2 linked regions of the Tahibacter amnicola genome follow. The protein of the gene in region 2 binds, or shares a complex with, the protein of the main gene of each other region. Links are inferred from orthologs where the notes say so. Each region holds a gene or a part of one and is shown on either strand. Other genes may lie near its edges.

Region 1 (3,344 bases), 3.9 Mb from region 2 along the record:
CGTAGTTGCCGTCGCTGGCGACGAAGGTCTGCAGAACATCCCCCGTCAGCGCATCCACGACCGCGCGGAACCATGACGAGACCGGCAGGCCCGTCGGGTTCCCGCCGCCGAAAAGCCAGAGTTTTCCGTCGAGTGCCATGCCCGCGGCCGTCGCGTAGTTGGGCGTGGTACCCGCAAGGGTGAGATAGGTACGGGCGAAAATCAGCGTGCCGTCCGCGGTGAACCGGGCCAGCCCCGGCCGGGAACCGCCGTCCGCCAGAAAGACGCGCAGCGACACCAGGATCGAGCCACCGGGTTCAATATTGAGTCCAAGCGGAAATTCCAGGTCGCCCAGCCCGGCCGTATGCGTATCCATGTCCACCGTGACGTAGCCGCTTCCGGCCCCAAATCCCGCATCGAGCGTCCCGTCGGGCATCAGGCGGGTGAGCTGGAAGTTCCTGTCGTTGCCGACACCGGGTACCTGGCGCAGCACGAGGATACGTCCGTCGGCCATGCAGGCCCCCTGCGCCCCTTCGTCATTGCTCAGCGGCACCGTCACGGTGGTGAAACCGTCCCCGGAAAAGTGGGTGTCCAGGTTGCCGTCGGGAAGTACGCGAAACAGGGCCAGGCTGGTATTGCCTTGCTGCACGACCACGTTGAGGTTTCCGTCCGGTGCGGCACAGGCGGCCAGGCCGATGTGCTTGTAGTTGGTCGGAACAGATGGATCACGCAGGCTGGCAATACCGCGTTCGCCGAAACGGCGATCGAGGCCGGCGTTCTGCGCAAGCGCAGTAGCCGACAGAAACAGGACAGCCAACAGGAAGAGCCGGTGCATCGTAGAAAATCCTCGGGTATAGGCGCACGCCGTGTCTGGTGGCCCATGCGAGGAACAGGGAAGAATCTTTCGGTCCTCTGAGATCATTTCCTGGTGCGCTTCCGTCCTGGCGGGCGCACAAAAAAAGCCCCCGCACTCGGGCGGGGGCTACTGGCACATCCGTGGGCAGCGACCGTAGCCGCCAGCCCGTTAGGTTTCCGCCGCGCCTGCCTCCCGGCTGTCGCTGTGCAATGGAGCGCGAAAACAGCTCCGTGGCGGAGGGCCACACCAGCCATGTGGCCTGGAGCGTATGTTCCGGATTCGAAGGAGGGATGTCCGAGAGGTGCTGGCCAGTTGCCAGGCGATCCATCGCACAGGGGATGTGCGAACCCGGTCACACTTTGGCACCCCACTCCGCGCGGTTGCCCGGCTTCCGGGCGACGGCAGGATGAAAACGGGCGCAAAGCGGTCGATCACCGCGGACGATAACCGATCGGGCAGCACGGGCCAGCCCGACTTCCGTCTAGCCGGCGTCCGCCGGCCAGGATCCACCGCTGACGCGGTCGCGCTGCTCGATATCCTTCCATGTCGCGACGTCGCAAAAGCCGGAACGGCGTAGCACTTCGCGCACGGCGTCACCCTGGTCGTACCCATGTTCGAGCAGCACCCACCCGTTGGGATGCAGGTGCCTGCCGGCGTCAGCGCAGATCTGGCGGATATCGTCCAGTCCATCCGGACCCGACGCCAACGCGGTGATCGGTTCGTGCCGCAGGTCTCCCTGGGACAGGTGCGGATCTGCCGCGGCGATGTACGGCGGATTGGAGACGATGCCGTGGAAACGCGCATCGCCCAGGGCCAGGCCCCAGTTGCCCTGGGCAAAGTCGACATTGCGAATGCCGTTCGTCGACGCATTGCGTCGCGCGACCGACAAGGCGTCCCTGCTCTGGTCCGTCGCCAATACCCGCGCCTGCGGCCGCTCGCTGGCAATCGCAAGCGCAATGGCGCCCGTGCCGGTGCCAAGGTCCGCAATATCCACGTGTGTGTGAAGTGGAATCCGGGACAAGGCCAATTCGACCAGCAATTCGGTTTCCGGTCGCGGGATCAGGGTCGCCGGCGTGACTTCCAGCGACAGGGTCCAGAACTCGCGCCGCCCCAGGATGTAGGCCACCGGCTCGCCCGCCGCACGGCGGGCCAGCAGGTTTTCGAAGTGGCACAGCACGTCCTCGTCGAGCGCGTCATCGCCGTGCGCATAGAGCCACACGCGCGGCTTGCCCAGCGCGTGCAGCAACAACAGTTCCGCCTCGCGGGCGGCGCTGTCACCGGCAAGGGTGGCAGCGCCGCGGCGCAGCGCCGAACGAACGTCGGTCACTGCGGATTCCGCACGCACCGGTGCGCCATCATGGCGTCGCATCACCCGACGGCGCCGGTGATTCAGGTGCGACTGGCGTCTCTTCGACATGCCGCGGCGGCTTGGGCAACGGTGCCGGACGACTGCGCCAGTAGCCACCGTTCGACCAGGCGTTGAAGGCCCAGCGCAGCCAGCGCGTGAGCGCATAGGCCATCCACAGCGCCCAGGCGAGCATGGCCACGCGGAACAGCCAGATCGGCAGGGTCAATGCCCCTGCTCCCGGCAAAATCCCCTCGCTCTGGTCGGCAAACCAGCGCAGGCTGCGCGCCCACGATCCATTGCCCGTGACGCTCATGTCCGGATCGCCGAGCAGTCCCGTCCACACGCCGCCCACCGCACAGACCAGCGCGATCACGGTGAGGAAGGCCAGGCCCACCTGGGCCAGGTTGAACAGTGCGCCGGATACCGGCTGATTGCGCGAACGCCAATCCATCGCGAACAGCCAGGCGGCCACGAGCGCGAGTGCAAACCAGGACGCCGTGGAAAAACCCCATCCCAGCAGCAGCCAATGCCACAGCGTCAGCGGCGTACGCCGCGTGCGCGCCAGGCCGAAGGCCAGCAGGGCCATCACGACCAGCTCGCCCCAGTACAACACAGCCGGCCCCATCTTCGGGCCCCAGGTAAACAGCACCCAGCGGTCGTCCGGCAGAGTCAGCGCCAGCCGGACATTGGCCGAAGGCAGGCCCAGGTCGAAGGTCGGCGTGCGCGAGCGCAGACCCATTTCCTGGGCCTGCCGCACGGTGATGCGATAGCGTTTCACGCCCGGGGACAGTGGCAGACTCAGGCGGTTGTCACGCGGCTGCAGATTGACCACCGCTCCGTCCATCGTCACCGACAGCAGCTCGGAACCGGCAGGAAGGCCAATGCCGTGCTCGCCGCCCTGGGTGCCACGCAGAACCAGTTCCAGCGTCGAATCCACGGCCCGTCGGCCGGCGGCTGTCTGTAACGTCACTTCGTCGATCGCCACGCTCTTGCCGGCAACCGCCTCGGGACGCGTCAACGTGACGGTCAGCTTCTCTTCGGGTAGCGGATGGAACTCGTGCACCCATTGGTCAGTGCTGTGCGCCACCGGCGACTGGGGCAGGCCGGCAAATTCGCCGTGCCAGGTGGGGCTGAGCACAACCTTCCAGACCTCCGCCCGGT
Region 2 (3,188 bases):
CTGGACGAGCGCACACCTGCGGCGTGGGACGAGGGTGACGAGGTGGATCTGCGGGTTGTCGCGATCGCGCCTTCCTCGGCGGATTTCCTCGCGGACATCGGCGTATGGCCGCGTATCGCCGGGGCCCGTTCCTGCGCCTACCGTCATATGCATGTGTGGGACGCCGAAAACGGCGCCGCGATCGATTTTGACGCCGCGGAGCACGCGCGGGGCGAGCTTGGCTGGATTGTCGAGAATCGCCTGGTCCAGCTCGCCCTGGCGCAGGCGATCGAGGCAGATGGACGAATCGAAACCCGCTGGCCGGCACGCGTGGTCGCGACCAGCGTCGAAGGCGGCGTGCGGCGGCTGGAGCTCAATGACGATTCCCGCATCGCGGCCCGCCTGGTTATCGCGGCGGATGGTGCGGCTTCGCCGCTGCGCGCGCTGGTGGACATCGATACGCACGGGCATTCCTACGGGCAGCGGGCCCTGGTCGCGCATGTGGGCACCGAACGCCCGCATGAAGCCACGGCCTGGCAGCGCTTCCTGCCGGGAGGCACGCTGGCCTTCCTGCCGCTGCGGGACGGACGCAGCTCCATCGTGTGGTCGTTGCCGGATGCCGAATGCGACCGGCTCCTGGCGCTGGATGACGCCGCGTTCTGCGCGGAACTGGGTTGCGCATTCGACTTCCGCCTGGGACCCATCACGTCCGTCACCCGGCGTGCGGCGTTCCCGTTGCAATTGCAGTTGGCACGCCGCTATCTCGCTCCCCGGCTGGCGCTGGTAGGGGATGCCGCGCACCAGGTGCACCCGCTGGCGGGTCAGGGCGTGAACCTGGGGTTTCGCGACGTGGCCTGCCTGGTCGAAACCATCGCCCAGGCCCACCAGGATGGGCGTGATTTTGCCGCGGAAACCACGTTACGCCGCTACGAGCGGCGGCGGCGCAGCGACAACACCCTTTCCGCCTTCGGCTTCGATGCAATCAACCGCCTGTTCCGCAGCCAGTTTGAACCGCTGGTCGTGCTGCGCGGCGCCGGTGTGCGTCTGGTGAACGCCTTGTCGCCGTTGAAGCGGCTATTGGCAGGGCACGCGGCCGGGCGCTGAGTCCGTCCGCATCAACGGATGCTGCTATCGAAAGAGTAGTTTCATGGGCGGCCGACAGGCGATCACGCCTGCCCGGTCAGCGCCTGCAGCAGGTCCGCCTGGTTCTCTTCCGACAGGCGCTGGATCAGGTCGTCCAGCTCGCCCTCGATGATCTCGGGCAGCCGATACAGCGTGAGGCCTTCCACGCGGTGGTCGGTGATGCGGCCCTGGGGGAAGTTGTAGGTCCGGATACGCTGGCTGCGATCGCCGGAACCGACCTGCAGACGACGGTTTTCGGCTTGCTCGGCCTGCTGCTTGGAGCGCTCCGCATCGAGCAGGCGGGCCTTGAGCAGGGCAAAGGCGCGCGCGCGATTCTTGTGCTGGCTGCGCTCGTCCTGGCACTCGACCACGATGCCCGTCGGCAGGTGAGTCAGGCGGATCGCCGAGTCGGTCTTGTTCACGTGCTGGCCGCCCGCACCGGACGCGCGGAAGGTGTCGACCTTGACGTCGGCATCGCGGATATCGATATCGTCGACTTCGTCCATCTCCGGCAGGATCGCTACCGTAGCGGCGGAAGTGTGAATACGCCCCTGGGCTTCGGTCGCCGGTACGCGCTGCACGCGATGAGTACCGGATTCGAATTTCAGCCGCGCATAGGCGCCCTTGCCTTCGATGCGTGCAATGACTTCCTTGTAGCCGCCATGTTCGCCAGGACTGGAAGACAGGATCTCCGCGTGCCAACCCTGCCGTTCGGCGTAACGCGAGTACATGCGGAACAGATCGCCGGCGAAGATCGCCGCCTCGTCGCCGCCGGTGCCGGCGCGCACTTCCAGGAACAGGTTGGCGTCGTCGCGTGGATCCTTCGGGATGAGCAGGATCTGCAGTTCGCGCTCCAGCGTGGTGCGCGTGGCTTCCAGCTCGGGAATCTCCGCCTCGGCGAGTTCTTTCAGCTCCGGATCGCGCAGCATGGCCTGGGCCGACTGCAGGGCCGCCTCGTTCGCGTCGTAGGCCTTCAGGGCGGCGGTGACCGGCTCGAGCTGGGCGTATTCGCGGTTGAGGTTGCGGAACTGCGCCGGGTCGCTCAGCACGTCGGGCTGGGCCAGCAGTGCGGCCACTTCTTCGTGGCGCTCGGCCAGCTGTTCGAGCTTGCGTCGGATCGAGGGAGTCATGCGTCCTTGTCGGTGTTGGCGGCGGCCGGGTCGAACAGCTTCGCGGCGGCCTGGATCAGTTCACTGTCGCCGCGCATCGCCGCTGCGCGGAGATTCGCGCTGGGGGCATGCAGCAGCTTGTTGGTCAGCGTGTTGGCCAGGAAGGTGAGCGCCTCCTCGGGCGACTTGCCGCGCTGGAGCAGGGCGCTGGCGCGGGCAAGAACGTCGTCGCGATCGGCTTCCGCACGGCGGCGCAGGTCCTGGACCGGATTTCCCAGGTCCAGGGCGCGCAACCAGGCCATGTAGCGGTCGACCTGCAGTTCGATGATCGCTTCCGCCTCGCGCGCGGCCGCTTCGCGCGATCGCAGGTTTTCGTCGATCACGACCTTCAGATCGTCAATGGTGTACAGATATACATCTTCCACTTTGGCGACGTCGGCGGCGATGTCGCGCGGCACGGCGATATCGACCATGAACATCGGCTTGTGCCTGCGCGCGCGGATGGCGGCCTCGGTCATGCTGCGCGTGACGATGGGTTCGCGGCTTGCGGTGGAGGCGATCACGATGTCGGCCTCAGCCAGGTGCTGGGGCAGGTCCGACAGGGCGATAGCGTAGCCGCCGCAGCGGTGTGCGAGTGACTGGGCGTTATCCAGCGTGCGATTGGCGACGATCAGGCGGCGGACATTGGCGTCGGCGAGGTGCCGCGCTGCCAGTTCAATCGTTTCGCCGGCACCGATCAGCAGTACGCAGGCGTCGCGCAGGTCGGCGAAGCGCTGCTCGGCCAGGCGCACGGCAGTGTAGGCCACGGATACGGGATTCGCGCCGATGCGGGTGTCCGTGCGGACACGCTTGGCCACCGCGAAGGTGTGCTGCAGCATGCGTTCCATCGGGGCACGCAGGGAGCGGGCATCGCGTGCCACCTGGTAGGCATCCTTCACCTGGCCCAGGATCTGCGGTTCGCCAAGGACCATGGAATCC

The links. Proteins that work in one complex are often made in the same cells at the same time.
Region 1: the proteins of prfA (region 2) and prmC are in contact, whole or in part, in a crystal structure (PDB 2B3T), measured with the Escherichia coli proteins. The link is inferred for Tahibacter amnicola from one-to-one orthologs.

The regions. Positions count from the first base shown.
Region 1 is NZ_CP104694.1:1,691,133-1,694,476, reverse strand. What follows is about bases 240-3,134. They hold prmC (peptide chain release factor N(5)-glutamine methyltransferase), read right to left. Parts: upstream 2,163-3,134; coding sequence 1,317-2,162; downstream 240-1,316. Other genes in these bases: N4264_RS07030 (hypothetical protein), read right to left, coding at 2,191-3,134; N4264_RS07040 (NHL repeat-containing protein), read right to left, coding at 240-814. In the rest of the region: more of N4264_RS07040, read right to left, coding at 1-239; more of N4264_RS07030, read right to left, coding at 3,135-3,344. UniProt on the Escherichia coli protein: Methylates the class 1 translation termination release factors RF1/PrfA and RF2/PrfB on the glutamine residue of the universally conserved GGQ motif, i.e. on 'Gln-235' in RF1 and on 'Gln-252' in RF2.
Region 2 is NZ_CP104694.1:5,640,787-5,643,974, reverse strand. The notes cover bases 189-3,188. They hold prfA (peptide chain release factor 1), read right to left. Parts: upstream 2,232-3,188; coding sequence 1,146-2,231; downstream 189-1,145. Other genes in these bases: hemA (glutamyl-tRNA reductase), read right to left, coding at 2,228-3,188; N4264_RS22195 (UbiH/UbiF/VisC/COQ6 family ubiquinone biosynthesis hydroxylase), read left to right, coding at 189-1,083. In the rest of the region: more of N4264_RS22195, read left to right, coding at 1-188. UniProt on the Escherichia coli protein: Peptide chain release factor 1 directs the termination of translation in response to the peptide chain termination codons UAG and UAA.